DNA from 3 places in the Rhodococcus sovatensis genome. Region 2 is predicted to be linked to each of the others. Evidence: riboswitches for the same ligand, from Rfam matches in the RefSeq annotation. Region 2 holds a riboswitch; each other region holds the start of a gene.
The links. A riboswitch is a leader RNA that binds a small molecule or an ion and turns the genes downstream of it on or off. The one in region 2 is predicted to bind thiamine pyrophosphate.

Region 1: it holds a riboswitch for thiamine pyrophosphate, as region 2 does, so the genes downstream of both, WDS16_RS15315 (TenA family protein) here and WDS16_RS23310 (3-oxoacyl-ACP reductase) in region 2, are expected to answer to the same signal.
Region 3: it holds a riboswitch for thiamine pyrophosphate, as region 2 does, so the genes downstream of both, thiO (glycine oxidase ThiO) here and WDS16_RS23310 (3-oxoacyl-ACP reductase) in region 2, are expected to answer to the same signal.

The regions. Positions count from the first base shown of each region.
Region 1 is NZ_CP147846.1:3,313,790-3,324,506, reverse strand. Features, by position in the region: gene WDS16_RS15355 (hypothetical protein) at 1-429, shown strand, start outside; gene WDS16_RS15350 (homoserine dehydrogenase) at 667-987, shown strand; gene WDS16_RS15345 (helix-turn-helix domain-containing protein) at 993-1,358, opposite strand; gene WDS16_RS15340 (FMN-dependent NADH-azoreductase) at 1,411-2,079, shown strand; gene WDS16_RS15335 (LCP family protein) at 2,090-3,343, shown strand; gene WDS16_RS15330 (ABC transporter ATP-binding protein) at 3,397-4,119, opposite strand; gene WDS16_RS15325 (ABC transporter permease) at 4,116-4,964, opposite strand; gene WDS16_RS15320 (ABC transporter substrate-binding protein) at 4,942-5,961, opposite strand; gene WDS16_RS15315 (TenA family protein) at 5,943-6,653, opposite strand; TPP riboswitch at 6,647-6,746, opposite strand; gene WDS16_RS15310 (hypothetical protein) at 6,847-7,257, shown strand; gene WDS16_RS15305 (hypothetical protein) at 7,269-7,919, opposite strand; gene WDS16_RS15300 (carboxylesterase/lipase family protein) at 7,996-9,537, shown strand; gene WDS16_RS15295 (ATP-dependent DNA ligase) at 9,594-10,717, shown strand, end outside.
Region 2 is NZ_CP147846.1:4,994,547-5,005,263, reverse strand. Features, by position in the region: gene WDS16_RS23320 (alpha/beta fold hydrolase) at 1-582, shown strand, start outside; gene WDS16_RS23315 (LLM class flavin-dependent oxidoreductase) at 560-1,846, opposite strand; gene WDS16_RS23310 (3-oxoacyl-ACP reductase) at 1,850-2,605, opposite strand; TPP riboswitch at 2,659-2,753, opposite strand; gene WDS16_RS23305 (hypothetical protein) at 2,821-3,123, shown strand; gene WDS16_RS23300 (alpha-amylase family glycosyl hydrolase) at 3,149-4,441, opposite strand; gene WDS16_RS23295 (alpha-hydroxy-acid oxidizing protein) at 4,438-5,598, opposite strand; gene WDS16_RS23290 (type 1 glutamine amidotransferase) at 5,648-6,337, opposite strand; gene WDS16_RS23285 (DEAD/DEAH box helicase) at 6,450-8,441, shown strand; gene WDS16_RS23280 (DoxX family protein) at 8,494-8,901, opposite strand; gene WDS16_RS23275 (ArsR/SmtB family transcription factor) at 8,949-9,422, opposite strand; gene WDS16_RS23270 (hypothetical protein) at 9,419-9,766, opposite strand; gene WDS16_RS23265 (serine hydrolase) at 9,772-10,506, opposite strand.
Region 3 is NZ_CP147846.1:3,922,936-3,933,652, forward strand. Features, by position in the region: gene WDS16_RS18185 (ATP-binding cassette domain-containing protein) at 1-75, opposite strand, end outside; gene WDS16_RS18190 (thiazole synthase) at 236-991, opposite strand; gene thiS (sulfur carrier protein ThiS) at 996-1,193, opposite strand; gene thiO (glycine oxidase ThiO) at 1,201-2,259, opposite strand; TPP riboswitch at 2,259-2,370, opposite strand; gene thiE (thiamine phosphate synthase) at 2,396-3,091, shown strand; gene WDS16_RS18210 (NUDIX hydrolase) at 3,088-3,927, opposite strand; gene WDS16_RS18215 (hypothetical protein) at 4,012-5,316, shown strand; gene WDS16_RS18220 (glutamate ABC transporter substrate-binding protein) at 5,313-6,296, shown strand; gene WDS16_RS18225 (serine/threonine-protein kinase) at 6,307-8,619, shown strand; gene WDS16_RS18230 (acetate kinase) at 8,628-9,803, opposite strand; gene pta (phosphate acetyltransferase) at 9,800-10,717, opposite strand, start outside.

The sequences.
Region 1 (10,717 bases), 1.7 Mb from region 2:
CGGACAGGTCACCACGCAATTGCAGTCGGCCGAGTGCAGCACGGACACAACAAGTGGGCCGCCCTCGGTTTGAACGCCGAGGCCGACCCCGAGCTGGCCGAAGAGGCCCGATCGGCGTCGTCGCATCGGATCGGCAAGGTCGTCCGCCGTGCCGGTACCAAACGTGTCGCAGCGGTAGAGGAAGTCATCGATCTTCGCCTACGCGTCGTTGCCGACTTCGACGGCTATCGGCTCAGCGCGAGATTCGACCCGACCAGCACGCGACTGGAGATCGTTCAGGGTCCGATGGAAGGCCGTCGTTTCGAGGATCCGACGGAGGCCGCGAGTGCTGTGGCCACTCACATCAGCGGCGATGTCGAGGTCTTGGACGGCTGGGATTTCTGGGAGCTCGATACTCCGGAACGTCAGCCCATCCGCACGCTCCGGTAGGTCACAACTGGACTCGTCGCAATATTGTGACCAGTCATAGCAATTCTCAAAACAGCGGATGGATCTGGTTTTTCTCTTTATCGTGGGTGAAGTTCCAATTTCACTTCCGAATCGTCGACACCCCTCACCGCGCGAACGGTCTGGTGGGCCGTCAGTGCACAGCTACGTCGTCGATTCGATCCGATCAAGTTCGATGGCGATGCGAGTGGCGTTGTCGACCAGGGAGAGGCCAGCTTCGTGGAGCATTCCTTCCGTTCTCCATCGCTGCACGCATCGCGCTTCGTGATTCTGGTGGCGCAGTTCGTCGACCGACGAATATCGGCCGAACACTTCTCCACCCAGTTCCGCGCTTTGGAACGCTCCGACTCGGGCTACCTCGATCGCGACGTCTCGACGATCGTCCGCAAGTTGTCCGTCGACGTCGGAGCGTATCGAGGGGACGTGAATTTGCTCGGAGTCGACTTCATCGACGGCGAGCAGTTGTGGCGTGCGTCCGGTGAAGCCTTCCGAGATCTGTTGACGCTGCAGTCCGAGCTACTTGGACGCGAAGCGGGTTAGATCCCTCAGGCCTGGAACCGTTCGCGATGTCTGACGAGATCCTCGAGGCGAAATCGACGGTGGGTTCCGCGCATCTCGATCGTCAGTTGTCCTGAGTCGGCCAGCCGACGCACATAAGTGTCGGAAACACCGAGGATCTCAGCAGCCTGCGATGTCGTCAGGAGTTCGTCGACCGGCCCGATCGTCACCGCGGTTCCGCTGGCGAGTTGCCGCAACAGCTCTATGACAGCTTTTCGGGCGGGTTCGTCTATGTCGAGTTCGACGCCGTCGATTGCCAGCGTCGGGACGCGGTCGTCCAGACTCCCGATGATCGAGGTGACTTTCCTGGCGTCGTGATGTGGCAGCGCCGAGGCGATGTACCGGTGGTCCATGTCGCCGACCCTACTGGGCATACTTGTGACAGCCCCAGTAGAAGGAGAACCTGTGCCACAGCTGTTGCATCTCGATTCGTCCGCCGATCTCGACAGCTCGGTCAGTAGAGCCGTCACTGGGCAGTTCTCGGACGTCTGGCACGCTCTCGGCCCAGATCACTCTGTGATCTATCGAGACCTCCATCGCGACGCACCGCCTCATCTCCCGACGTCGGCGCTGCATTGGGCCCCGCACCTCCGCACAGCGAACGAGGTCGCACCCCCAGCTGCCGAAGCGCTGCAGAAAGAGCTCATCGACGAACTGGTCTCGGCCGACGTCGTTCTGATCGGCGCGCCGATGTACAACTGGTCGATCCCGTCGACACTCAAGGCGTGGATCGACTACATCCATGTACCCGGAATCACGGTTCCGTTCGACGCTCCGACTCGTCCGCTCGAGGGCAAGCCTGTCGTCGTAGTGTCCTCCCGCGGCAACCAGTACGGACCAGGGACGCCGGACTTCGGCGCCGACCACACGGTTGCCCAGTTGCAGCAAGTGCTCGGCTCGGCACTGGGTATGGACGTACACGTCGTGACGGTGGATCTGACCCTGGCGTCCCGTGTTCCTGCATTGGCGCCGCTGGCTCCACGGGCAGAGGCCAGCCTGTCCGACGCTCGCGCCAGCGTGACGGGACTCGCTACTCGATTGGGTGGCGCCCCAGCGTCCGACGAGCTCGGCTGAGGTCTGATCGGTGCATGCGGACGACAGGCTCGGCGCCGGACGGCATCGATCGACTTCAGGCAGGCACCGATCTACTCCGCACCAACGGCAGTCCTCGCGTAGGCCGTGGGTCGTTCGTGCCGTGCGAACCGTCGTCGGGCTGGCTGCGGTATCGGCGCTCCTGGTCAGTGGGGTCGGATGGACGGTCTACCGGGAGGCGACGACAGGCCTGACGACATCGGACGCTCTGATCGATCTACCGGACAACCGACCGGCTCGGAACGGCGCGGACACCAACATATTGCTTATCGGACTGGACAGTCGAAAAGACATGGACGGCAACGATCTTCCTGCGGGGTTCGTCACCGATACGTTGCATGCGGGGGACAGCGATGTCGGCGGCTACAACACCAACACGCTGCTGTTGCTGCACCTTCCCGCGGACGGTGGCCGCGCGAAGGCAATTTCGATTCCGCGTGACGACTACGTCGACGTGCCGGGTTACGGCAAGCGGAAGATCAAAGAGGCATACGGTCTCGCCAAAGCGGATGCCGATTCCGAACTCGTCGACGAAGGTGTGACCGACCAGGCGCCGCGGGAGCGTCGCGCCCGGGAGGCTGGTCGACGCTCCACACTGACCGCTGTGCAGCAGCTGTTGAGGGTACCGATCGATCACTTCGCGGAGGTCAACCTGCTCGGCTTCTATGACGTAGCGAACGCAGTCGGGCCGATTCAGGTGTGCCTGCAGGACGCGGTCGACGACGACTACTCAGGGGCGCGGTTCGCCGCAGGCTTACAGACGATCGACGCGACCCAAGCACTGTCGTTCGTGCGACAACGTCATGGGTTGGCAAACGGAGACCTGGACCGGACCAAGCGACAACAGGCATTCGTCGCAGGGGTGATGTCGAAGCTGAAGGAGTCCGGCATTCTCGGCAACCTGGGAGAGCTTCGTGCTCTGGTGGCGGGCACCAAGCAAGACGTCGTCATCGACAGCGGGCTCGACCCCGTATCCCTGATCTCCGACGCTGGAAGTGTCGTGGACGGGAACATCGACTTCTACACCCTCCCCGTGGAGGGCTACGAGACGGTGGATGGGCAGGACGTCAACATCGTCGACGTCGACCGGCTCCGCGCCGAGACCGCCGCCATCCTCGACCCGTCGGCGGAGCAGGTGCAGCCCACCCAGTCTCCAGGGCCTGCCGCCGACCCGGCTCCTGGTTCCGATTCGGATTCGGCAACGGCTGGCGCCCACGTCGACGGCGGGGTTCCCTGCGTGGCCTAGTTTTCGTGTCGGGCGTGAATCTGTGTGCGGCGCACATCCGTGCACGACAAACATCAATGCGCGATGTTGATCAGTACATCCATCAGCTCGGCTTCGACGGCGGCAAACTCCGGTGTCGTCACGATCAGAGGATCACGTGGCCGCGGTAGGGGAACAGAAACCTGGCGTCGAACACGAGCAGGCTTGTCCGACAACACGATCACCCGATCCGACAGATACACGGCTTCACGGATGTCGTGGGTGATCATGAGTGCTGTCCACCCGTACTCGAGCCACATGTCCTGAAGCCAGCGCTGCATGCCGGTGCGGGACAACGAGTCGAGTGCACCGAACGGCTCGTCGAGAAGCAGTAGGTCGTGTCCTTGTACGACGGTGCGGAGCATTGCCGCGCGCTGGCGCATGCCGCCGGACATCTCCGACGGCCGTGCCTTCTCGTACCCGTCCAGCCCGAAGGTGGGAAACAGAGCGAGGGCCATTTCTCTGGCCTTCTTCTTCGGCATGCCTCGAACCTCGAGGCCCAGAGTTGTGTTGTCCAGTACCGTTCGCCACGGAAACAACAGGTCATTCTGCGGCATGTATGCGCTCTCCGGTGCTTCGACTACACCCGAGTCCGGGGTGTCCAGACCTGCGAGCATGTTGAAGATCGTGCTCTTACCTGACCCGCTCGGTCCGATCACCGATACGAATTCACCGGGTTCGACATCGAAGTTCACGCCGGCGAGCACGTCGCGTCCGCCGAAGGACTTGGTGAGATCCGATACGTGCACTCTGCTCATCGGGGGCGTTCTTCCGGAGATCGGGTTTCCAGAGCCCACGGTGCGACCAGACGCTCGACGGCGTAGGTCAGCAGAAACAACGTCACGCTGATCACCGCGGTCACAAGCACCGCGGCCAGCACGAGATCGGTTCGGAACGAGTTCTTCTGCTGACTCATGTAGATGCCGAGTCCGGCACTTGCGCCCGCATACTCGGCGAAGATCGCGCCGACGACCGCATAGGTGACTCCGATGCGGAGCGAGGTGAAGAACCGGGGCATCGCCGACGGCAGTCGAACGTAGCGAAATTGCTGCCAGCGGCTGGCTCCCATGCTCGCCAGCAAGGAACGGGCATCGCGATCGGCTGCGGCGAAGCCTTCGATGAGCCCGATGGCCATCGGAAAGAACGTCGCCAGCGCGATCACGAGGATCTTGGGCAGTAGTCCGAAGCCGAACCAGATGATCAACAGCGGAGCAATGGCGATGATCGGCAGCGTCTGCGACACCACGAACAGAGGGACTACCGCACGTCGCAACCAGGGCGAGAAATCCACGGCCACCGCAAGAATCCACGCGACGAGCAATGACACTGCGAATCCGACGATAGTCACCTGCACCGTTGCTGCTGCGTTCTCGGCAATGGCGTCTCGATGCGCCCAACCCTGACTGGCGATGCGTGACGGCGACGGCAGTACCTGAGGCCTGATGCCGCTGACCGTGACGTAGATCTGCCACGCAGCGACGAGAACGAGAACGATCGTCGCCGACGGGATGGCGAATCGGATGGCGGCGCCGAGACGACGGTCGGTGGGGCCGGCCGGTTCGGCCACACCGACTGCCGAGCTACTGACCGCTGAGGTACTCATCGGTGAAGTAGGTGGACCAATCGGGCTCGGTGTCGAGCGCATTGCCACCTTCGTCGACGAGAACACCGTTCTCGTACAGGAATTTCGAGTATTCGGTCCACTTGGCGAGATCCTGCCCGCCGACGGTGCCCGCTGCGTCCTTCATGTACTTCTCGGCCAGCATGTGCTGGCTTTCGAACACCAGGGACTCGTCGGTGAACGTGCCAGGATTGGCATCGATGATGTCCTGAGCGGCGCGCTCTGGTTCGTCGGCCGCGAACTGGTATCCGCGCTGCAACGCCTGGACGAACTTCCTTCCCTCCTCAGGATTGTCGGCAAGCCAGTTTTCGTTTCCGCTGATCGTGATCGCGTACGCGTCGGGGAAGCCGTAGTCCGTGCTTTCGAAGTACTTCATCGGCGTCCCGCTGTGTTCGGCCTCGAGGCCTTCCCACGCGAGGTACGACACGGTGAAGTCGGCAGTACCCGAGTACACGGCCTCGTACGCAGAGGTGCCGAGCACGACGGTCTCGTATTCGCCGGTACCACCGTCGTTCTGAATGATCTGACGTAGTCCGGCTTGTTCACCGGTATCTCCGAAGCCGGCGTACACCTTGCCGTCCAGTGCCTTCGGGCTGGGAATGTCGTCGCGGTCGGCGCGTACGCCGATCGCGGTTGCCCAGTGTTGAAGTGGCGCAAGTACCGAAATTATCTGCGCACCTGCGGATTTCGCGAATGTCGTAGAGCTTTGAGTGCTGATACCGAACTCGGCATTGCCCGAGTCGACGAGTGTGTCCGGTGAGGTGTTGTTGTAGGGAAGCACCTCGACGTCGAGTCCGGCGTCGGCGAAGTAACCCTCTTGAAGCGCCACATACAATCCGGTGTGATTGGTGTTCGGAGTCCAGTCCAGAGCGAACCGGATGTTGTCCGTATCGTTCGTCTGCGCACAGGATGACAGACCGAGGATCGACACCGCTGCGATGGACATAGCGAATAGTTTTCTCACAGCGACACCGGCCATGGTGTCGGATGCAATGCGGTGTCCCAGAACATCAGCTCGTATCGAGTGGCCGACACGAAGGATCGGATCATCGCCTCGCGCTGAGCCTCGGTCGCGAGCGTCGCAGCCTCGTCGACGAGGCTGCGCGCACCGTCGACGACAGTGCGAAACTCTTCGGAGTCGTACGTCGAAACCCAACGCGCATAGGGATGTTCAGGGTCCGCCAGCAATACATCCCTGGCGGCGCCCGACAGTCGGACGGCCACGTCCGCGTAGATCCAGAAGCACGGCAGAACCGCCGCTGCCGCAACCGCGTACGGTTCTGTCGCTGCTGTGGCGATCAGGTACGAGACGTATCCCAAGCATGCCGACGAGTGTTCGGCGCGTGAATTCGCGTTGGGGAGTAGGTCGCTCGACAGTAGCGAGTGGTGAAGTGAGGCTTCCTCGACGGCGCCGGCCGCCGAGGCAGCCCAGAACGCCGCCGTGGTCGCGTCGGGTGCCTTAGAGGCGAGGATCGACAATGCCTTGGCGTATCCGGCCAGGTAGAGCTCGTCCTGCTCGATATAGGTGCGGAACGCGTCGAGCGGCAAGGAGCCGTCGCCGAGTAGTCGCAGAAACTTCAAGTCGTCGATTGCGGCGCGTAGCTCGGCCGTTGCTTCCCACAATCGATCCGTATGGCGGACAGAGTCCACCGAGTGCACAGGCGTAGTCATCGCCTCGACATCCCTTCGTCAGCATTACCTGCATCAGGTTCGACGGGTGTGATCTCAGCATCCGCATGTACGGACGCACCCCGTGTCAGAACATCGCCGACCATACATCATCGCGTCCGGCGGTCCGCACGTGAGCACAGACGGAGGCCGGATTTTCCCGCGCACGTGGTCGGGCCGGACGTAGGCTACGCCGATGAGCACAGCCCGCACGTGTACCAGAGCCGCAGCGGCCATCGGAGTTACAGCTGGGATCATCCTGGCCGGTAGTGGCATCGCGAACGCCGACGAGTGGCCCCCGATCCCGGACTATCCGAGCCCCAGCGTGCCCTTCGAAACCAAGAACTTCCTGACGCCCACCGATCCGGCCTACTGGAATCCGTTGCTCGCAGAGAACCGGTTGACCTCGCCGTACGGTACCGATACGAGGATCGTGTGTACCGCGTTTCACGGTGTGCTCACCGGATGCTGGCAGGCCGACGAACAGGGCAACCCGCACAAGCTCGTCGCGTTGCCGTTCGATTTTCCGAATGTCACGGGATCGTCGATGCCTGGTGGCGGCCCGCAGCACTTCGTCTACCCGGGGTTCATTCCAGGAATCGGCTGAGCCAAGAAGTTCTACTTCAGTTCGAACGCCGAGTCCGACACGGTGAATCCGTGACCGACTTGGTCCGCGCAGCTGACGCCGGTCTTTTCCTCGACCCGGCACGTCAACCCGTTCGAGCTGCCCGAGCCAGGAATCGACAGCGTCTCGCCGTACGGCAGTGCGCGTGCCGTGCCGTCGAACCGGTGGAAGCGGGGATCTCCCGAGCTGAGAAATCGGGCAGGCGACCCTGCGGTCAGCTCGATGGTATTCGGCGCGACCCGGGAATCAGGAGCCCCGCTGCCCTCGACGCGTGGAGCGGTCGACGGGAATTCTCCGTGGCAGCCGGCAACGGACGTCACGGTGACGAACACGGCACACTCGAATTTCCCACTCGGAGAGGTGAAGTAGTAGAAGCCGTCGTTTCCTTCGAATCGCGAGGCGTCGGCGGTGGGCGGAGCTGTGGTGGTGGTACTGGGTCGTTGCGACGAACTACTGCTCGGTGTCCCCGTCGTGCTCGGTGTCCCAGTAGTGGTCGGGCTGGTAGTGCGGACAACGGACGGTGGATCGGTGTCGACGGTCGCGAGCGGCGCTGTCGCCGTGCCGTCGACGTCGGAGCTGCAGCCGGCGAGAAGTACCGCCCACAGAGCACACGCTGAGCCACCGTATGCCCGCAGTCGGTTCATGTCGCCAGCATAAACAAGCGAACCCGCTCATCTGGAGTTGGTACGTTGGCGTTCGTCGAGCAACGAAGGAGGTGCCATGGGTGACGCGACTTGCCGAGTGGCCACTCCCTACGGGGACGTGGTCGGCTATATGGACGGCACCGTGTACGCGTGGAAGGGCATCCCCTACGCGGCGGCACCCGACGGCGAGCATCGATTCCGATCTCCACGCCCGGCCGAGCCCTGGTCGGAGCCGTTGGATTGCCGAAAGTTCGGCGCGGTCGCTCCGCAAGGACTGGACAATCCTGTCCCGATGGACCCCGACATTCCAATGGCGGAGGACTGTCTGTCGGTGAATGTGTGGGCGCCCGAGCCCGACGGAACTCCGCGTCCGGTCATGGTCTGGATCCACGGCGGTGCGTATTCGCTCGGGTCCGCAGCGCAGAGCGTGTACGACGGGCGCAACCTCGCCGAAGTCGGCGATCTGATCGTCGTGACCGTCAACTATCGAATCGGCGCCTTCGGATTCCTCGACCTGTCGTCGTTCTCGACGGACGACACCGTGTTCGAATCGAATCTTGGTCTTCGCGACATGATCGCTACGCTGGAATGGGTCCAGCGGTGTGTCGAGGCGTTCGGCGGCGATTCCTCGAACGTGACGGTGTTCGGCGAATCCTCCGGCGGCGCGTCGGTGACGACGCTGATGACCTCGCCGAAAGCCGAGGGACTCTTCCATCGCGCCATCGTGCAGAGCGCCCCGGCGACGTCGGTGTACGGGCCCGAACGTGCAGCTCAGGTGGCGTCGCGATTCCTGGAACTGCTCGACATCACCCCGGACCGAGTGCACGAACTGAAGTCCATCGACTTCATGCGTGTCGTCGAGGCCGGCGACACGCTGTGCTACGAAGTCCCGACGAGGGTGCCGGGGACGTTGGGCATCGCCCCCGTCGTCGACGGTGACATAGTGCCGCGCTATCCGGTCGCGGCGTTCCAGAAGGGCTTCGCCCACCGCATCCCGATGATCATCGGAACCAACCACGACGAGGCGTCGATATTTCGTCTGATGAAGTCTCCTCTGATGCCCGTCACTTCGGACACCGTCTCCGAAATGTTCAGGGCGATCGCGAACGACCACGCGGAATTGCCGGCCTTCCGTGTCGCCGAAATCATGTCTGCGTATCCGGATCGATCCAAAACTGCTGGTGCACTGGCGATGTCCCGGGATGCCGGTTTCAAGATGCCGAGTCTGTGGATCGCAGACGCGCACAGCAGACACTCGCAGGTCTGGATGTATCGGTTCGACCACGCGACACCCATGCTCAAGGCCGCTCGGATCGGCGCCGGCCATGCGACCGAATTGCCCTACGTCTTCGGCAATTTCGGTACGTTGAACCGGGATCCTACGTTCTGGCTCGGTGGTCGTAAGGCCGCGATGGCCGTCTCCGCCAGGGTGATGAAGCGGTGGGTAGCGTTCGCCCGGCACGGTGTTCCCGCAACTCTCGATGGCGGCAAACACTGGCCTCTGTACGTCGAACCGAGGCGTGCGACTCTGGTGATCGATGGGCAGGATGCCGTCGTCGACGATCCGGACGGTGAAATGCGGGCCGCGTGGGGAGACCGGGTGCTCGGCTTCAGCTGACTACTGGGTTTCGACTACGGCGGTTGAAGCCGGACGATTCCGGCTACCTTTCTACTGTGCTGTTCACTCGAATCGTCGATACCTCGGTTGCTGTGGGCGCCACGCGTTCACGCAAAGCCAAGATCGGTGCATTGCAGACGTTGCTCGCCGAACTCGACAGCACGGACATCGACACCGTCGTGTCGTGGCTGTCGGGGGAGTTGCCGCAGGGTCGGATCGGCGTCGGGTGGCGGACTCTTGCCGATATCGATGTTGCGCCTGCCTCTGTCGGCACACTGACGATCGCCGAGGTCGACGGTGCGATCTCGGCCGTCGCCACGACCTCCGGATCCGGATCGGCTGCGCGGCGGCGTGAACTGCTCGTCGAGCTGCTTGCGTCGGCGACCGCGGACGAACGCCAGTTCCTCGTCCGATTGATGACCGGTGAGCTCCGGCAGGGTGCGTTGGAGGGAATCATGACCGACGCCATCGCCAAGGCCGCCGGTCTCGAGCTCGCGCCGGTGCGACGAGCGTTCATGCTGTCCGGAACACTCTCGGCGACGGCGACTGCAGCGCTGACCAAGGGAGCAGAGGCCCTGGCGCAGTTCGGTCTCGAGGTCGGTCGGCCGGTTCGACCGATGCTGGCGTCTCCGGCGGAGACGCTGGAGGCCGCGTGGAACGAACTGGATGGCGATGTCAGTGTCGAGTACAAGCTCGACGGTGCACGAATTCAGGTACATCGGAGCGGCCACGACGTGCACATTTACACGCGCACCCTGCGTGAGATCACCGACAGTGTGCCCGAGTTGGTGGAGTTGATCCGCGGGCTGCCGTGCACCTCGGTCGTGCTCGACGGCGAAACCCTCGCGTTGACCGACAGTGGACGACCGAGACCATTCCAGGAAACGATGAGCCGGTTCGGCGCACAGAGCACCCACGAACTGCTGCTGCGCCCCTACTTCTTCGACTGCATCCACCTCGACGGCGTCGACCTGTTGGACGAACCGCTTCATACGCGGCTCGACGCGCTCGCACGCGTTGCGCCCGGTCACCGCATTCCGGCCCTACTACGTCCCGACGCCGACGCCGCAGCCGCACATTTCGACGATGCCCTCGGCGCCGGACACGAGGGCGTGATGATCAAGTCGTTGTCGTCGAGCTATGCGGCGGGCCGTCGGGGACGCACCTGGCAGAAGGTCAA
Region 2 (10,717 bases):
TGGGGCGCCGTCGAAGTATGGGAAGCCGCAGCCGAGCCGCGCGCGACCGATCGAATCGCGTCGTACACATCCATTTCGGGACCGAATCTCGATCACCTCGCCATGTGGTCGCGTGCACGACTGACCAAGCCGTCGTGGACCGGACTGAAGCAGGTGTTCGCGCAGCTTCGTGCATCCTGGTACACGGTGACGTTCCACATTCCCGGCCTGTCGACGCTGCGAATCAAGCGCCAGTTCGCCAAGGGATGGCCCGCGTTTCTGCAGGAGTTCTCGAACGTCGACCCTGCACTCGTGACACAGAACCCGACACTGTTCTCCGACGCAACCAACGGGACGAACCTCTATCGCGCCAACTTGATTCCGCGAATGCTGAAACCCAGGGAACGCTATGTCGATGTCCCGGTGCAGTTGATCATCAACACCGAGGACGTGGCGGTGCGCCCCTTCCACTACGACGACACACACCGCTGGGTGAAGAATCTGACTCGCAACGACATCCCAGCAGGGCACTGGTCGCCGATCTCGCATGCGTCCGAGATCGCAGCCTTGACGGACGAGTTCATCGAGTCCCTCCCTCGGTGAGGCGATCCCGCAACGTCCCAGGCGCATAGTCATGCCGAAACAGCCCGCGAGACTGCAGAATCGGGACAACCTGATCGACAAAGTCCTCCAAGCCCGCGGGATACAGTGGAGGCATCAGATTGAAGCCGTCGGCGGCACCGCCGCTGACCCAGGCTTCCATCTCGTCCGCGATCGATTCGGGAGTGCCGATCATCGTCGCATGTCCGCCGCCTGCAGCAAGGGTGCCGAGAAGCTCACGCACGGTTGGCTTGTCCTTGGCGACGATGCGCAGAATGGTCTCGTAGCGTCCGTGCGGACCCGTGAACTCCTCGACCGGCGGGAGAGTGGGAACTGGCGCGTCCAATTCCCACTCTCGACAATCCTGTTCGACGTACATGCCCAGCTGACGCAATGACTGCTCGACAGGCAGCAATGCATCGAGTTCGGCCTTCTTCGCGTGTGCTTCGGTCATGGTCGACCCGATATACGTGACGAGGCCAGGCATGATGCCCACCGAATTTCCATCGCGGCCGGCCTTGTGGATTCGCGACTTCACGTCGGCGTAATAGCCTGCCCCCGAATCGATATCGTAGGCAACAGCGTAAATCGCCTCGGCGTAACGCGCCGCGAGATCCCGGCCCTCGCCCGACGCACCGGCCTGGAACAGCACCGGCCGTCCCTGGGGTGAGCGAGGGACCGTCAACGGGCCATCGACTCGAAAGTACTTGCCCACGTGATCGATCGAATGCACGCCGTCGGGGTCCGCGTACTGACCATCACGATCGAGCTTGAGGGCGTCGCCGTCCCAGCTGTCCCACAGCGCAAGTGCAACCTCGACGAACTCCTCGGCACGGGCGTAACGCTCAGCGCGAGCCGGTATCTCGGTGAACCCGTGATTGCGGGCTTCGGCGTCGAACATGGAGGTGACGACGTTCCACCCCGCACGCCCGCCGCTGATGTGATCGAGGGAGGCGAGGAGGCGGGCAGCATGGAACGGCGTGTAGAAGGTGGTGGACACCGTCGTGACCAGTCCAATGTGCGATGTCGCCCGCGCCATCGCCGTCAGCGCGGTGATGGGCTCGAGGAACCAGGTGCCCGCTCCTGCCGGATCACGCACCGAATGCCCGTCGGCGAAGAAGACTGCGTCGAGCTTCCCTCGCTCCGCGGTCCGCGCGAGCTCCTCGTAGTAGCCGATATCGCCGAGATCCTCCACACGAGAGCTCGAATGGCGCCACGCGGCACTGTGGTGGCCGCAGCCGAACAGAAATGCGTTGAGATGCAGCATCGTTCAGTCCTTGACCAGTCCGCCGTCCACCACGAGATTCTGTCCGGTCACCGACCTCGACCACGGTGAGGCAAAGAACAGCAGCGCGTCGGCGAATTCTGCGGGCGTCACCACTCGCTGCAGTGGAGTCGACGCAGCAATCAAGTCGAACACCGCCTCGGGCGTCGCCGCGCTGGCGTCCGTCGTACGAAGCAATCCACCGGAGACCATGTTGACGGTGATGCCGTCGACACCGAGATCGGCTGCGAGCGTGCGGGTCAGGGACAGCAGGGCTGCTTTCGACGCCGTGTAGTCATGGTACGGCACCACCGGGTTCTGAAAGAGATTGGTTCCGACGTTGATGATTCGACCGAAACCCGCTGTCCGCATTCCGGGCAACGCGCGCTGGGTTGTCGTCAACGCTCCACGAACAGTTCCCTGGAACTGTGCATCGAACTGCTCCCACGAGATGGAGTCGGCCTTGCTTCGGGCGTCGCCGTTGAACGAAAAGTCGGCGAGGGCGTTGTTGACGACGGTAGTGACCGTGGTTCCGAAGTGCTGCTCGGCGGCGGTGAAGAGCGCGTCCATCTCTTCGGCAACGGTGATGTCCGCTTGCACGGCCAAGCCGCCGATCTCTGCAGCGAGCTGCTCGGCCGACACCGCGCTGGCGCGATAGTTCACGACAACGCGAGCCCCCTGGTGCGCGAATGCTCGGGCGATCGAGGTGCCGAGCCCTCGTCCCGCTCCGGTGACCAACACGGTCTGCTCGTCGAAATTCATGTGCTTCCTCTCGCTCGCTGGTCGACATGCGGCGGCGGAGAAGACAATGCACCCCGTGCGGATGCAGACATCCCTACGCTGGTGTTGACCAGATCAGGTTCGACGGGTGTGATCTCAGCCGCTCGGTGCGGCACCCCGTGTCGCCGACGAGTGTACCTCTCGGGCTTTGTTGCTGTATCTAGCGCTGGCAGTAGAGATGAATATAGGCTCCTACGATGCGCGAACGAGAGTACGTCGAGTACTGGTTGGACGAGAACGTCGTGCTCGTCCTCGACAACCGCGTCGTCGAGATCTTCGATTCGACACAGCAGACAGTCTCGGGCCGACCCCGCTGGCACGTTTCGCACATCGGAGTCGACGCGAAGCCGCGGGGCGGCGGGCTACGAGTGAAGATCGGTGCACGCCTGCCCGATGACTCGATGTCCTACCTCAGTGGTCAAGCGGTGTTCGATGTCCCGGAGGACAAAGTCCCGCACGTGTTGGCGTTCTTCGACCGCGCGAAGCTCGCCAGAGGCTGACCGAAGATTCGGCTTTCCGGGGCAGCTACTTCGTACCGAAGACAGCCCACCCGTGTGCCGGGACCGAGCTCCACCCCGAATGTTCGGATGCGTCCCCGGCCACGACGTCACCGGATACGCGATAGTCGACCGCCTCGTTCCCGAGGTTGAGGGCGACGTACAGCACGTTGTCGGCGTCGTACGCTCGGTAGAGCATGGCTGTGTTGGTCAGCTCGAGAGTCTCGGTTCGTGCGTGATGCAGCCATGGATTGCGCCTGCGTAGACCGATCAGCTGCTGATGCAAGTGGAAGATCGGCCACCCTGCCGGATCGAGTTGTTCCTTCGCCATGGGGAATTCGGGACGAACATCGTCGTCGCCACCGACGCGCTCCTCCTTGACACCATGGAATCCCTGCTCGTCGCCGTAGTAGATCATCGGCGTTCCGCCGGTCGTGAACAGCACGACGAGGGCGTGCGCGAGGTGCCGCTCGTCGGTGATCGTGCTTGCGATTCGGTTCACGTCGTGGTTGCCGACGAACGTCGCCGGGACGAACGTGTCCATCCAGTCGTTGTGGCGGCCCAGCGCATGAGAAAGCTCGAAGAAGTTTTCCTCGACGATGCCGCTCCACGTCGCCTTCCACAGTTCGTACTGGGTCACCGAATCCAGTGAACTCGACGTCACGATCGCGGCGTAGTCGCCGTGTATCACCTCGCCGAGGAAGTATGCGTTCGGGTGCTTTTCCCGTACGCGGGGGATCACCGCGCTCCAGAACTTCGGCGGCACAGCGTATGCCGCGTCCAACCGCCAACCGTCGGCGCCGCGGCTCAGCCAGTGATCCATGACGTCGGCGACGTAGTCCTGCACCTCGACGTTGTCATGATCGAAGGCGACGAGCTCATCGTGGCCCTCGAAGTTACGATGCTTCGGCTCGCCCGACGACCGATCGATCTGGAACCACGACCCGGCGCCGTCGCGCAGTTCCTGCTGAAATTTCGGAAACCCCTGTCCCACATGGTTGAAGACGCCGTCGAGCATCACCTTCAGACCGCGACCGTGGGCCGCCTCGATGAGAGTATCGAAGTCCGCCTCGGTACCGAGCCTGGAATCGATGCGGAGATGGTCGATGGTATCGTACCCGTGCCCTTCCGAGGCGAAGATCGGGCCGAGGGCGATGCCCGATGCTCCGAGTTCGATTGCGTAGTCGAGCCATTCGACAACCTTGAGGAGACGGTGCTCGTCGGCCATGGACTCCCCGTCCCAGTCACGCACCGGTGCGCCTGCGAAACCGAGCGGGTAGACGTGCCACCAAATCGCATGGTCGACCCATGACGGACTCATGCGTGAACCACCGAATCACGGCCGAGCTCGGCGGCGCCGGTATGCCCGGAAAGACTTGTGACAAGATCGAATTCGGCCAGAATACAGCGCAGCACATGCTCGACACCGGCCTGTCCACCGAGGGCGAGTCCGTACAGGAACGGCCGACCGAGCAGCACCGCATCGGCACCGAGCGCGAGAGCCTTCGCCATGTCGGCGCCGGTTCTCACACCGGAGTCGAACAGGACCGTCATCTGTTCGCCCACCGCGTCCACGATCTCGGGCAGCGCATCCAACGAAGCACGAGCACCGTCGATCTGACGACCACCATGGTTCGATACGACGATCCCGTCGACACCGTGATCGAGAGCAAGACGTGCATCGCCGACGGTGCAGATGCCCTTCAGCACGATCGGGCCGTCCCAATTCTCGCGAAGGAAAGCCAGCTGCGACCAGTTCAACCCGGGGTTCGGGAACATCTGAGCCCAGTGCATTGCAGCAGCAACGGGATTGGCTTCGACGGACTGTTCGAGGCCGGCTTGGAATGCCGGGTCGGTCAGATAGTTTTCGATGCCCAGATTGGACAGGAACGGGAGGTAACCGCGGTCGAGATCCGCCGGACGCCACCCGAGCAGCGTCGTGTCCAGCGTGAGGACGAGAGTGGTGAATCCCGAGTTCTTCGCGCGTCCCAGGAAGCTCAACAGCACGGATTCGTCGGTAGGCCAGTACAACTGGTACCACCGGGGCGCATCGCCGCCGCCTTCGGCGATCTCCTCGAACGAGTGCGAGGCCTGCGTCGAATGAACGTACGGCACACCGAGAGCGGCCGCAGCCCTGACGGTGGCGAGCTCGCCGTCCGGATGCGCCAGCGTCTGGATTCCGACGGGCGCGATCAGCAACGGCGCAGCCGATTCGGTGCCGAGGATCGTGCACGAATGATCACGTTCGGCGGAGCTCCTCATCATTCGCGGCGCAATCCGCCAAGCGTCGAACGCATCCCGGTTGGCGCGCGCCGTCGAACCGCTGCCGGCGCTGGCGACGATGTATCCCAGTGCCTCGGGAGACAACGACTCCGCAGCCTCCGCTTCGAGCTCAGCGAGGTTGGTGGTGATCTGCGGCCTTTGATCGGTGAACATGCCCTGCGCATAGATGCCGATCTGGTGGTCGCTGAAGTTCATGCCCTCCACCGTAGCGGGAGCCCGACCGTCGATGTCGTGGAAGAGGGGGTCAGTGGCCGGAAATCCAGGCGTCGAGCAGCGCGCTGCACCGGACGCGCAGTTCGACCTCGTTCGCAGCCAGATCCTTGCGAATGGCGTCGACTATGTCCTGGTCCTGCTCGATTCCGTCGCGCACCCAGGCATCGGCCCAGGACTCGAAGACGTCGACGTCGATCTCCGGATGGAACTGCAGACCGAGGTGCCGTCCGTGCACGAACGCCTGCTGGCCGGCGTCGTTGCGCGCGATCACCGTAGCACTCTCGGGGGCGACGAACGTGTCGCCGTGATACTCCATCCAGGGGCCTGGACCGACCAGATCGGGCCGGGACGTCGCGATCTCGGTCAGGCCGTGCTCCGGGAACTGCGACTCCGTCACTGTTCCACCGAGTACCCGAGCGAGCAGTTGTCCGCCGAAACACACGCCCAGAATCGGCACGTCCATCTCGATCGCCATCTGCAGATACGCACTCTCGGCCGCAATCCACGGTGTGTCGTCGTAGGCCGCATCGGGAGATCCCATGACGACGACCATCGCCGCATCGTCGAGGGCAGGAGGAACCTCGCCGAGTCCATAGTCGAAGGAATGCACGTCCAGCTCGTAGCCCCGGCCACGCAGTTCCGGCCCGAGGGTTCCGATGTTGCGGTAACCGAGCGCCGGGTCTCGGTCGTGGACGAGCACGACAGCACGACCATTACCCACAGCTCGTTCACCTCTGCTCGCGTCGACATCCATATCGCCGCCGAAGGCTACGCCAGACCCGACGCCGGTGCAGTCCGAGGATCTGTCGGTGAGGTGCTTTACGGTGTCTGTCGTGCCACCACGTCGACGCAAGCCCACCACCACTGCCCGCACGGTCGCCGCGGGCAAGAGCGCTGCGGCGCGCAAGTTCAAGCAGTCGGCGGGTGCGGCTTCCAAGACAACAGCCTCCAAGACAACAGCGTCCAAGTCCTCGGGAGCTACGGCGAAGAGGCGTCCGACCACGCGCAAGAAGGCGGTTCGCAAGACCGCGTCACCTGACCTGAGAATGCCCGACCCAGGCGAACGCGTGTGGGTGCTGGATGTCCCGTTCGAGGACCGAGCGCTCGCGTCGGCGTCCGGAGCGCGCTGGCATCCAGGCCCTCGAGTGTTCGCGTATTACGGTACGGAGCTTCCCGACGGTTTGGCCTCGTTCGAGTCGATGCCGTACAGCCTGCAGCGATGGGTCGAGGACGACGCCAACGAAGAGTGGCGTGAGGAGGTGGTCCACGAGCGATCGATGACGCCTCGCGAGACCCAACTCGAATCGGTTCGAAGGCAGCTGGGCGCCATGGAGAACGGCTTCCCCTATTTCGCCCAGATGGACTCGACTGGGCTCGGCAAGACGTTGGCCGTGTGCGAGGCCGTCCGGCAGATGAAGGATCCGAGCATCGGCACGGTCCTCGTCGTCGCCCCGAAGGGCGCTCTCCCGGGCTGGCGACGCACGATCGCCGATTCCGAAGCCGACGTGGATCCGGCGGACCGCAAGCGCTGGCTACTGGTCACCTATCAGTCCACGAAGAAGCTCCTCACCGTCCCGGAGGACACCGATCTCGGCAAGCGCAAGAAGACCCAGAACAAGCGGACCATCACGCTGGGCGAGCTGCGGTTCGACATCGACGTTGTCATCGCGGACGAGTCACACGCCTTGATGAACATCGAGTCCCAGCAGTCGCAGATTCTGTGGCGCTACCAGGAGGCTGCACGCGCCGTCGTGTGGATGTCTGCAACTCCGGGTTACCAACCGATGCACTTCGCATACATGGCCCGAGCCATCGAACTCAGTCGCGGGGACGGGCAGATCATCGGCGACGAGGACGCTCTCGGTTACGCGGTAACGACCAAGTGGGCGGCATTCCTGCAGGATGCGGGTTTCGCGTTGAAGGAAGGCAAAGCCACGACCGGTCTGAAGACCTGGCGTTGGGAACCCGAGGACGCTGCCCGACGCGAACGCGACATCGGAACCATCCACCGGTGGTTGGCCGGAGGCGCCGTGCCGTGGTCCATCTCCCGCCCCTCGCCGCCGACCCCGCGTGAGCCGCTCGGGCAGGAGCTCACGGCAGCACAGAAACGGCTGTACAACTCGGCGTGGATCGACTACCGCAAAGAACTGGGCCTCCCGCTCTGGAGGACGTCGGGTGGAAAGCGCGTGCTGCAAAAGAACCCGAGCACACGTGCCGCAACGTTGCGGTTTCGCCAGAAGTGTTCTTACCTGCGGATTCCCTCGACCGCCGACCAGGTTCGATCCTGGGTGCGGGACGGTAATCAAGTGTTCGTGTCGATGTTCTACCGCGAGTCGGTGGCGGCACTCGCCGAGACTCTGAGGGAGGAAGGCCTCGACGTCGCAGTCGTCGACGGCAGCATGAGCAGTCCGGAGCAGGAAGTGCAGATTCGACGATTCCAGACCGGCGCATCCCGCGTCATCGTGTCCACCACGACGAGCGCGATCAACCTCCACACCAACGAATTGCTGCTGCCGGACACGCATCGGGCTTCCTCGCAGGCTTCGCTCCCGTCCGTCTCGACGTCGGCACCGCGCGTCACGCTCATCCATGACCCGCGATGGACTCCGATCGACATCCGACAGATCGAAGGCCGCGCAAATCGCATCGACAAGGACCATCAGCACACGACGTCGACCTGCTACTACGGTTACGCCGAGGGGACAGTCGAGGAGGAGATGGTGCTGACCGGCATCGAGCGAATCGCCGACCTCGGCTCCATCGTCGGGCAGTCGGATCTGATCGATCCCGAGGCTTTCCTGGCAGCGCGGGCCGAGCGCGCGTAGTCACGTTCCGGCCGTAGTCACATTCCGACCGCAACCACGCGCACCGCAGGAATCAGCGCACGATCGGCATGACCTGTCGAACCCGAGGATCGCGCAAGTACAACGCAGCCCATACGGCAACGCCCACGTACACAGCGAACAGGACGGTACTGAAGAGCGGCTTGTCGACGCGCCAGTTGGTCAGGACCGCGCCGCCGAGGTAGCCGGTCAGCAAGACCGCGCCCAGGAACGCGGTCCGGGGAACGAGATACAGCGCAACGCACACGAGCAGTACGACGCCGATGACCGGCGTCATCTCCTCCCGTAGGCCGAGATCGACTGTCGCATCTCGTACTTGCTGCACATTGATCAACTTGGTCACTCCGTCGAAGATCAGAAAGATCGCGAGGAGGGCCGTCAGTGCCCAGCCGATGCGGGCTGCGGTGGGTGAGGTGGTTGCCGGGGTTGTTGTTGTAGTCATGCCCATATCGACACGGCCGACATCGGAAACTCATCGGCGAGAGTGCGCTATGTCCCGAGTTCGCCCGAAATGTCCGCTGCCGCAAGCATCGACACCAACAGCGGCACAACCTTCTTCGCGTTGATCCGGTAATCACCCCTGCCGTGTTGTTCGACTACGTTCGCCGATGCGAGAGCCTTGAGGTGGTGATAGACCTGACCGGTGGATCCCAGCCCTACTACGTCCTGAAGGTCTGCCGCGTTGGCCGGACCCCGCAACAGCCTCCGAACGATCTGCAGCCGAACCGGATGGCCCAACGCGGCGAGCACCCCGGAGGTTCGCGCCACCGACAGTTCGAGCACGGCGTCGGGGGAGTAGCCGATGCTCCACGTGACGTCACCGTGCAGATGCACGTCGCCCTGATAGGCGACGGCCCCGCCGGTGGGCGGGTCGGCGCCCGCCGGTACGTCGCTCCCTCCGTGCTCGAGCTCGGCGACGCGTGCCTCCAACTCGGCCAACCTCGCCTCGAACTGCTCGCTCACACGACGCAGGCTATCCGGTCCAGCGCGTCCGAGGACTGCAAGGCGTCGATGATCAGCATCTGCTGGTTCCCTAGGCCTGTGTTCGCCGCCTCGTATCTGTCGGCGGGCAGGCCGTCGGTCAACCACACGGCAGTGGCGACGGTGCCGTCCTCGCGCCGTAGTTCGAATGCCTGATTCAGGACACCGGGTAGATTGCCGCCCTTGAATCCCAGCCCCTCCGCGCCGTCCGGTGCCGGCTGGTACTCGAGCTGCCGAAGTGCGATGTCGGCCCCATCCCCGAAACTGCCGTCGGCGAGGGATCGGTACAACGAGTCAAGCTGAGCAGCAGATCCTTTCGCGCCCACGAGCTCTACCGACGCAGCCTGATCTTCATAGGTGGGTTCTGCACTTCTGCGCTGGCGTCGGCGCGGAATTGATCGTCGAATGCCCACCGTTGGGCAGTAGCCCATTGGTCACCCTCGCCCAGCGTGGGATCGAAGACCGCCAGAACAGTCGTGACGAGCGTCGGCACCTCGAACCCTTCCCAGCCGCCTGCCGCGGCGGCATCGACGAGCGCATCGTCGCCGAGTCGGTAGCGGAGGTAATCGGGTACCGCGTTGTCGCTCTCCCGAATCATCGCGGTGACCATGTCGTCCAGTCGGACCGTTGCAGTGAGATCAGTTGCGCTCACGCCATCGTTGGCAATGCCCAACCTGTCCAGCGCCGCCGGGTGTGCACCTCCGTCGGTTCCGGGCACGTACCAGCGCTCCCAATCCAGCAGTGGCACTTGCTCGTCGGCGTCCAATTCGCCAGCGGCGACCGCACGCGCATATGCGGCCAAGTGAACGACCTTGACTGCGGAGGCCAGTGCCTGCTGTTCGTCCTGCCGATGCTCGACGACGTGGCCTCGGCCGTCGTCCACAACGAGAGAGACCGTCTCCGGGGTTTGCTCGATCAACCCCAGCCAGCCTTCCTGGGTGTTCAAATCGGTCGACGCCGCCGAGACGCAGTTGTCCGGCTCCTGCGTGACCGGCTCGGTAGCGGAGCATCCAGCCACGATCAGTACGGCTGCACATCCGGCGGACACAGCAACGGTGCGACTCATCGGCATCCCTTCTCAGTTATTCCGTAATTACGGAATAACGTATCGAGTTCCCATGTTGTCCGCAATGGGAACATATGTTCGAACACATGGTAATCTCATCAGGCCGTCCGGGAGCACCCACTCGCGGACGGTCCAACTCCCGATCGGTGGTCCCTGGATGAACACCCCTGCCGACGACGCCGGCCACACACTCCATCGATTGGGCGATCGA
Region 3 (10,717 bases), 1.1 Mb from region 2:
CTTGACGGTGAAGGTGAGGTCTTCTACAGCCTTCACCGCTCCGTATTGCTTGGTCAGTCCTGCCACTTCGATCATGGCGCTAACCCTCTCGCACCGACAGGGCCGAGCACATCGCCCGCGAGTCTCGACCTTGGTCATCCTTTTGGATGATGGGCCGTCCCGGCCCAGTGCACGATCTGGGCCGTCCCGGCCCAGTGGCACGGTTGAGTGCACCCCGATGCACTCAACCGTGCCACTACGCCGAAGGCGAACTCGCCTGAGCCCAGAACCGCTTCGGAATCCGGCCGGCTCGACGAGCCTCGTACCCGGCCGACACCGCATGCCGCATCGCCGACGCCATCAACGCGGGATCTTTCGCGCGGGTGACAGCGGTCGCGAGAAGGACCGCATCGCACCCCAGCTCCATGGCCAGCGCTGCATCGCTCGCGGTTCCGATCCCCGCGTCGAGGATGACGGGCACCGACGCGGCGTCGACGATCATCTCGATGTTGTGCGGGTTGGAAATGCCGAGACCAGTTCCGATTGGCGCACCGAGCGGCATGACGGCCGCGCAACCGATGTCCTCGAGCCTTAGCGCGAGCACCGGATCATCGGTGGTGTACGGGAGGACGTGAAAACCGTCGTCGACCAGTTGCTCTGCGGCCTTGACCAGTTCGATCGCGTCGGGCAGCAGGGTCCGCTCGTCGGCGATGACTTCGAGCTTCACCCAATTCGTTTCGAGAGCTTCACGACCCAGCTGAGCGGTCAGGACCGCTTCGGCGGCGCCTCGACACCCTGCAGTGTTCGGCAGCGGCGCGATGTTCAACTTGCGCAGCAGATCGAGCACGCCGGTACCGCCCGCAGCGTCGACGCGTCGCATCGCGACGGTGGTCAGCTCGGTGCCCGACGCGACGAGCGCGTCCTCCAACACCGCGAGGTTCGCGGCTCCCCCGGTGCCCATGATGAGCCGGGAGTCGAAGGCCTTGTCTGCAATCTTCAATACGTCCGACATTTGCTCAACCACCCTGCACAGCCGTGAGAATCTCGATGGTAGAACCCTTTTCGACGGTTGTTGCGTCCCATCTACTCTTGGGCAACACTGTTCCGTCGACGGCAACTGCGATACCCCGCTCGGGCATGGACAGCTGCAAGAGAAGCTGCCGCATGGTCACGTCCGCAGCGATGTCCAGCTCTTTCCCATTGACCGTAATCATTTCTTTCCTAACCTTTCGGTCCAAGGACGGGCTCGAATCGGGATGGATCTGCTGCCTTGGCTTCGGGGAGTGTGTCGCCGCAGAGGAGCGCCGAGACGGCGTCTGCAGTGATGGGCGTCAACAGGATTCCGTTGCGACCGTGACCTGATGCGACGATGACGCGTTCGGAGAGACGCCCGATGACGGGTAGCCCGTCGGGGCTCATCGGTCTCAGCCCCGCCGCGCTTTCGTACAGTTCGTATTCGCCGATGCTCGGCATGAGTCGTTCGGCGTCGGCTATGAGGTCACGCACCCCTGCGACGGTGACCTGTGTGTCGTGGCCCGATTCGTACTGGGTGGCACCGACGACCAGTCCATCGCCGCGCGGAACGAGGTAGATGGGGCGGCCGTGAACGCTGCCGCGAATCGTGCGGGTGGGGGCGCTACCTGCGCTCGGGCGTCGACGCAGCCTGAGAATTTCGCCTTTCACGGCGCGAACCGGCATTGCAGGGAGCAACGACGCAGTCTGCGCGCCGGCCGCGACGACGATCTGATCGGCATCCAGAGCGTCCAGGTCTGTCACCGCCTCGCCGATGATCTCCACTCCAACTGCGGCTTCCTTCAACGCGGCCATCAGGGCCCGGTTGTCGACGGCCAGTTCGGTGGGCGCGAGAAGCCCGAGGCGAATGTTCTGGGCCAGCGAAGGTTCGAGTTCACGAATCTGCGCGCGACCGAGGATCTCGAGTTCGTGCCCCTGCTGCCCGACGAATTCGGCAATGGTTCGCAGATCCTCGGCGTCGGCGGCATCGAGTGCAACGGTGAGCGAACCGGTCGAGGAGAACACGTCACCGGGAAGTGATCGAGCGAACTCCGGCCACCGCGCCAACGAGTGCGCGCCCAGTGCGAGCAGTTCGTGTTCACCGGGCCATCCCTCCGACAGCGGAGCTAGCATTCCGCCCGCGACCCACGACGCCCCTGAGCCGAGCATCGGGTCGTACAACCGCACCGACCAGCCGTCACGCGCTGCCCGCACTGCTACCGCCAGGCCGATGACACCGCCGCCGACCACTGCCAGAGTTCCGGACATCTCACAACCACCTCACTCCCTGCGCCGGCATGATCCGGTTCAGGTATTGACGGTAAGGACGGCGTGCCCACTCTCAGCCCTGCGTACCCCAGGACTCCCGTGTATCGACCAACTGCTCACAGACTACCTTTGCACTGTGTATCCCACTCAGAGCTCCCGTAACGAATCGGCGCGCGAGCGGTTGACCTCGGCCCGCCTGTATCTGTGCACCGACGCCAGGCGCGAGCTCGGCGACCTCGCCCAGTTCGCCGAGGCTGCGCTCTCCGGCGGCGTCGACATCATCCAGCTGCGTGACAAGAATTCGGCCGGTGAGCGCGAGTTCGGTCCTCTCGAAGCCAAGGACGAACTAGCTGCGTTGGCAGTTCTGTCCGCCGCGACGAAGCGCCACGGTGCACTGTTGGCCGTGAACGATCGGGCGGATCTCGCATTGGCGTCCAATGCGGACGTGCTGCATCTCGGCCAGAACGACCTGCCTGTGCATTACGCGCGGCAGATCCTCGGGCCCGACGTCGTCATCGGTCGTTCGACGCAGAATCGCAACCAGGCGAGCCTGGCTGCCATCGAGGATGGCGTCGACTACTTCGCGACGGGACCGGTGTGGGCGACTCCCACCAAGCCGAACCGCACGGCGGCCGGGCTCGAGCTGCTGCGCAGCACCGCCGAATCCGCGCCCTCGCGCCCATGGTTCGCCATCGGCGGCGTCGACGCAGGCAATGTCGACGAAGTGCTCGCCGCAGGTGCCGATCGGATCGTCGTGGTCCGTGCCATCACGCAGGCCCGAGATCCACAGGCCGCAGCGCAGGAACTGTCACAGAAGCTGACGCGAAGCTAGTCCAGCCAGCCGAGCACGGTCGACGGCGACAGGACATGCACCGTCGTCGGCAGTCGTTCTCTGAGTCCCCGGTCCGCCGTGACGAGCGCGGTCAATGCGGAACCTTCGTGGGCGCGCCGGGCGAGTTCGTCGTCGCCGCTGGCCGAGGCGTGAAAGATGGGGATACGGACGTCCTCGAACTGCGCAGCCCGCGCTTCGCCTTCGAGCACCGCTTCGATTTCCTTCAACCACCCGAAGCTCCCACCGGGTAGTTCGACGGTGCGCGGCAGGATGTCGGCAAGCGAGGCCAGTAGTGCTTTGGTCGCTCCGCTACGGTCCTTCCACCAGCCGTCTGGGCGGGAACCCAGGACGTTCGCAGTGTCCAGAAGCACCCGCAGAGGCTCTGTTCGTAGCGCCGGCCAGCTGGCGGCGAAACCGGGATGAAGCGGCAGCTGATCGACCATCACCTCAGGGACCCACCGTAATTCCGTACTTTCCCCGTTCGGTGTCGTGTTCAGCTGCGCTTCTGCGTCTGCGAACACCGTTGTGTAGGACCACCCACTCGAGAACCGGGCGGTGACCTTCTCGCCTCGAACATGCAGCCGCTCGGAACCGATCCCGGCTTCCTCGTCCGCCTCGCGGACTGCGGCGACGACGCTGCTCTCGTGGGAATCCTTGGCACCGCCCGGGAGGGCCCACGTGCCACCCTGATGACTCCACAGCGCTCGGTGTTGGAGCAGCACCGTCGGCTCGCCGTCGGCCGAGGGCGCGCGAAGGAGCAGACCTGCGGCGCCATGCTTACCCCAGTGTCGCGTGCCGTTCTCTCCGACTACCCACCCGTCACCGTCGCCGCGCATACTGCACTACCTTAGGGGACCGTTCTTCGTGGGTCTTCAGCGTCCACGTACGCGTCACGGCCCGGAACTTATATGCTCGAACCTGTGAATGTGGTCGGCACGACACCCACTGCTGCCGTACCTCCCACGACAGCAGCTTCGGCCTCGGGAAGCGACTCGCGACGCGAGCTACAACGGCTGGCGCGGTCGACGCCGGTGCGCATGATCGCTCTCGGCGTGCTGCTTGTGCTGGCGACGGTCGGCACTGGTTTCGTGACAGCAGGGGCGGTGTCCGACCGAGCCGAAACCTTGGACTCGTTGCTGGTGCGCACAGAGCCACTGGCCAATTCGGCTCAGAACCTCTACGGGGCCCTGTCGGTTGCGGACGCCGCAGCGTCGACGGCATTCATCTCCGGCGGACTCGAACCGCAGGAGGTTCGCGATCGCTATGCTCAGGCCGTCGGTGAGGCGGGAGCCGAGATCATTCGCGCGTCCGGCGGTCTGGGCGAGACCGACGACGAGGCCCGCACCGCGTTGACCGAGATCGGGTCTTCCTTGCCGGTGTACACCGGGCTGGTGGAGACGGCCCGGTCCAACAACCGCAGCGGCAACCCGGTCGGCGCGTCGTACCTGGGTGAGGCGTCGACTCTGATGCAGTCATCGCTCCTCCCCCGCGCCGAACGGTTGTACACCGAGCAGGCTGCGCGCGTCTCGAACGATCAGGAGCGATTCGTCAATCCGCCGGTGTTCGCCATCGGACTGATCGTCGTGACTCTCGCGCTGCTAGTGCTGGCTCAGGTCTATCTGTCAGCTCGGACGCACCGCACGCTGAACCTGGGATTCCTGACGGCGTCGACGATGGTGGCGCTTCTGCTCGGGTGGATGTTGGTGGCCGGTCTGATCTCGGCAACTGCGACCGATCGCGCCCTCGACCGAGGCGTCGCGCCGTTGCAGAAGTTGACCACCGGCTTCATTCTCGCGCAACAGGCCCGATCCGACGAGACCCTGAACCTCGTCCGCCGCGGAAGTGCACGGGAGTACGATGCCGAATTCGACGAGAACACAAGGAAACTCGGCGAACTATTCGAAGATGACGCGGCGATGACCGAATCACTCGCCAAATGGCAGATGGCTCACGAGCGGATCGACGGGGCACTGGCCGTGGGTGACTTCAACACCGCAGTCACGATTGCGACGGGAAGCGGAGTGGCGGATTCGGCCTTCCAGTTCGACGCACTCGACGAGATGTTGATCGACGGTATCGAGAACGCACGCGGTGAACTCCGCGGCAACGTGGAACGCGCCAAGACCTCTCTGACCGGATTGTCTTCAGGCGCAATTTTTCTCACGATCGCCGCTGCAGCGACAGTGGCCGTCGGTCTCATCCCTAGGTTGCGTGAGTACCTGTGAACAAACTCGTAGCACTCCTCTCCCTGATCCTCGTCGGTATCCTCACCACCGGCTGTGTGGCAACACCGGCGCTTCCGCCCGAGACCGAGGTCAGCTACACCGAGCCACCGCTTCCCGACGGCGCAGGCCCGCCCACCGATGCTCCCGAGCCTGGTTCCACCGAAGCGCAATGCGCCAGACCCACTGCCAGCCTTCGTCCGACGCCGGCCGGAGTAGCCGCGGAGAACGCGCCACCGACTCCGACGGTGGACGCCGTGCGGGAGCGAGGGAGACTCATCGTGGGTCTCGATACCGGTAGCAATCTGTTCAGCTTTCTCGATCCGATGACAGGCAAGCTCGTCGGATTCGACGTCGACATCGCCCGCGAGATCGCCCGCGACCTCTTCGGTGATCCCGAACGCGTCGACTTCAGGATCCTCACGTCTGCCGAACGTATAGAGGCACTGCAGGATTCGACGGTGGACGTCGTGGTCAAGACGATGACCATCACGTGCGCCCGCAAGGAAGAGGTGTCGTTCTCCACCGTGTACTTCCAGGCTCAGCATCGGGTGCTCGCAGTGCGAGGCTCCGGCATCAACGGTGTTGCGGACCTGGCGAACAGGCGCGTCTGCGCAGTGGACGGCACGACATCACTGCGCAGGCTCCAGCGGATCGTGCCGACGGCACAGATCACGACGGTGCCGATGTGGTCTGATTGCCTCGTCGTGCTTCAGCAAAGGCAGGTCGACGCGATCAGTACCGACGACTCGATCCTGGCCGGCCTGGCCGCGCAGGATCCGTACCTGGAGATCGTCGGTGACAGTCTGAGCCCGGAGCCCTACGGCGTCGGAATCAAGAAGGAGAGCGAAGATTTGGTCCGGTTCGTCAACGGCACGCTCGAACGGATCCGACGCGACGGCACCTGGAATCGCCTGTACGACCGCTGGCTCAGCGTAATGGGCAGCTCCCCCGGTGCCCCCTTCCCCCAGTACGTGGACTGACGGCCTCAGCATGAGTACTCGCGATTCCGACACACCGACCGGCCCGACGACCGCGCCGTCGCAGCAGACCCAGGCAGTCGATCGAACCCAAGCAGTTGAACGAACCCAAGCAGCAGCTCGGACACAGGCCACAGCTGCTGCCCCGGTGCGTTCTTCGCGGACGTCGGGGCGAACCCGCTCGAGCCGATCACACCGCACGGACACGAGGCGACGCCTCGGCGCGGGTTTGGTGGAGATCCCGCGGGTGGATCCGGTCGATCCAGCTACCGCGGTCATGTCCGATCCGACTGTGCCAGCTCGAAAGCGCTTCTGCTGGAAGTGCAACTCGCCGGTCGGTCGTAGCGCCGACGGTGAGCCGGACAATCCGTCGGGAACCTGCCCGCACTGTGGGGCGCGGTTCGACTTCACACCGCTCCTCGAACCCGGTGACCTTGTCGTCGGACAGTACGAGGTCCAGGGTTGCATCGCGCACGGTGGGCTCGGCTGGGTCTATCTAGCGATCGACCGCAACGTCAGTGATCGTTGGGTTGTCCTCAAAGGGCTGTTGCACTTCGGCGACGACGAGGCGCACGCAGTCGCGGTCGCAGAGCGTCAGTTCCTCGCCGAGGTGGCTCATCCGGGCGTCGTGAAGATCTACAATTTCGTCGAACAGCCCCGATCCGACGGAACCAAGATCGGTTTCATCGTCATGGAGTACGTCGGAGGGCGATCGTTGCGGGACATTCTGTCCGCCCGAGGCGATACGTCCGCCCGGATGCCCGTAGAGCAGGCCATTGCCTACGTGCTGGAAGTTCTTCCTGCGCTGTCGTATCTGCACTCGATCGGTTTGGTCTACAACGACCTCAAGCCGGAGAACATCATGGTCACCGACGACCAGATCAAGCTCATCGACCTGGGGGCGGTCGCGGGCATCGAGGACTACGGATACCTGTACGGCACAGCCGGATACCAGGCACCGGAGATCGTCGAGACGGGTCCGACGGTGGCGTCGGACATCTACACGGCCGGCCGAACGCTTGCGGTCCTTACTCTGGAGATGCCGTCGACAAAGGGAAAGTACGACGCGGGCATTCCGTCGGACGAGGACCACGAGCTGCTCCGCAAGTACCCGTCGTTCAAGCGACTTCTCCTGCGCGCTACTAATCCCGATCCGGCACAGAGGTTTTCGTCGGCCGAGGTATTGGCGAGCCAGGCGACGGGTGTGCTCCGCGAGATTCTCGCCCTGCAGACCGGGACCGAACGCCCCGGTCTGTCGACGGCATTCAGTCCACCGCGTACCACTTTCGGTACCGAGGAATCGGTCGGTCGGACCGACACCTACGTCGACGGCAAGATACGCGGTGACCGGATCAGCGCCAGAGAAGTCGTGTCGGCTCTTCCGGTACCGCTCGTCGATCCCCTCGACCCCAGCGCGCCGCTTCTCGCAGCAGCGGTGCACAGCGAGCCGCAGCAAACGCTGGATTCGCTTGCACACGCGCGGCGCAATGGAATCGAGCGGTTCGCCGACGGGTCACCCGGGGGTCTGGAGATCACGCTGGCCGAGGTCAAAGCCCACATCGATCTGGGGGACACCGGGACGGCAGAGTCCGTCCTGAAGCAGGTGCGCACCAACGGTCCCGATCCGTGGCGAGTCGAGTGGTACGCCGGACTCATCGGATTGCTCAAGAACGAGTTCGGTGATGCGTCGAGTCATTTCGAGAAGGTGCTCGACGCCATGCCAGGCGAGCTCGCACCCAAGATCGCCCTCGCTGCGAGCGCCGAACTGATCATGGAAGGCACGCTGCGGCTCGACACGGACGAACGCGAGAAGTGGCGGGCCTGCGCCGAGTCCTACTACCTGTCGGTATGGCGCACCAACCGCGCGGTGGTGAGCTCGGCATTCGGCCTTGCCAGGCAGATGATGTACCGCAGCGATCCGACGGCAGCGGTGGCGGTGCTCGATCAGGTTCCCATCAGCTCGCGCCACTACGCCGTGGCCCGGATGACGAGCGTACTGACGTTGCTGATGGATCGTCCGTCACCCGACCTGGTGGAGGAAGACTTCAGGGAGGCTGCGCGGAGAGTTGCGATGTTGCCGCGCCGCGAACCTCGCGCCCTTCAGATGCGGACGTTGGTGCTGGCAATGGCAATGGACTGGGTCAGATCGGGTCATGCGGTGGAGGCCGAGCGCGAGCCGATCCTCGGCGTGCCGTTCACCGAGACCGGTTTGCGTACCGGCACCGAGGCTGGCCTTCGGGCGTTGGCACGTAACGCAACCGACCGCGCGCACCGGTACACCCTCGTCGATCTGGCGAATGCGATCAGGCCTCAATCGCTGTTCTGAGCCACCTGCTACAGAGTTACCTGCTCGGTGGCCTGTGCGATTGCCAGTTCCTCGTTGGTGGGAACCACGAGCACTGTCACGGTCGACGCATCGGTCGACACGATTCGAGGTTCTCTGCTGCGCACAGCATTTCGCTCGGCGTCGACCTCGATACCGAACCCTTCGAGGTTCGCGAGAGCGTCCGCTCGAACACCTGCGGCGTTCTCACCGACGCCAGCGGTGAAGGTGATGGTATCGAGCCGACCGAGCAGCACCATGTAGGAGCCGATGTATTTGCGCAGTCGGTGGATGTAGACGTCGTAGGCCAGTTTTGCGTCGGCGTCGCCGTTCTCTATGTTGCGGCCGAGTACACGAAAGTCGTTGACTCCAGCGAGACCTTTGAGCCCGGACGCTCGGTTGAGCAATTGATCGATGGCATCCACATCCATGCCCGCGCTACGTTTCAGGTGCATGACGACTCCGGGGTCGATGTCGCCACTGCGGGTTCCCATCACCAGACCCTCCAGCGGGGTCAGCCCCATCGAGGTGTCGATCGGAACGCCGGAGCGGATGGCGGACGCGGATGCCCCATTACCGAGGTGCAACACGATCTGGTTCAGACCCTCGCGCCCGAGAAAGCGCGTAACCTGCTGCGACACATACTCGTGGGACGTTCCATGGAAGCCATACCTGCGAATACCGTGCGCCTTTGCGACGTCACGATCGATGGCGTACGTCGCCGCGGCAGCGGGGAGTCCGTGAAAGAACGCTGTGTCGAATACTGCAACGTGTGACACGTCGGGAAGTTGCTCTCTGGCCACTTCGATCCCGAGCACGTTCGGCGGATTATGCAGGGGCGCAAGAGCACTGAGATCGGAGATCTGCTGCAGCACATCGTCGTCGATGAGCGTCGGCCGGTAAAAGACCTCTCCCCCGTGCACGACGCGGTGTCCGACCGCGGTCACCTCCGAGCGCAGTTCGACACCGGACGCCTCCAGCATCTCGAAGGCCACCGCGAGTCCAACGCCGTGATCGGGAATCTCACGGCGATTCTCGATTTCGGATCCCCCGTATTCGAGTACGACGCGCCCCTCGGACTCACCGATCTGCTCGACGAGTCCCGACGCCAACGATTCCCCCGATACCGGGTCGACCAACTGAAACTTGACCGAGGACGAGCCGGAATTTACGACGAGAACGCTCACGCTTGGTTCCCCTCTTCGATTCCCTGAGCCTGGATTGCCGTGATGGCAACGGTGTTGACGATATCTTCGACGAGTGCCCCTCTGGAGAGATCGTTCACCGGCTTGCGAAGACCTTGCAGAACCGGGCCGACCGCGACTGCTCCGGCGCTGCGTTGGACGGCCTTGTAGGTGTTGTTTCCGGTGTTGAGGTCGGGGAAGATGAACACTGTCGCCCGCCCGGCCACGTCGGAATCCGGGAGCTTCGACTTCGCGACCGAGGGCTCGATCGCGGCGTCGTACTGAATGGGACCCTCCACGAGCAACTCCGGGTTGCGCTCGCGGACAAGACGAGTGGCCTCGCGGACTTTGTCGACGTCTGCGCCGCTGCCGGAGTCCCCGGTGGAGTAGGACAGCATCGCGATACGTGGTTCGATACCGAACTGCGCCGATGTGACAGCCGATGATATCGCGATGTCGGCCAGTTGTTCCGCCGACGGGTCGGGCACGATCGCGCAATCACCGTACGCAAGAACACGATCCGACAGACACATCAGGAAGATACTGGACACGGTGTTGACACCGTCGGCTGTCTTGATGATCTCGAAGGATGGTCGGATGGTGTGGGCGGTGGTGTGGGCGGCGCCGGAGACCATCCCGTCGGCGATTCCCTTGTACACCATCATGGTTCCGAAGTACGAGATGTCGGTCATGATCTCGCGGGCACGCTCGATGCGCATGCCCTTGTGCTTGCGCAGCTCGGTGTACTCGGCCGCGAAGTCCTCGGCGTATTCGGAGGTCTTGGGGTCGAGCACCTGCGCTGCGTCGAGGTCGACGCCCAGCTCGGCGGCTCGCCTACGGATCGGACCCTCTTCGCCCAGAATTGTCAGCTTGGCTACCTGCCGCTGCAGCAATCGGCCGGCTGCTCGGAGGATCCT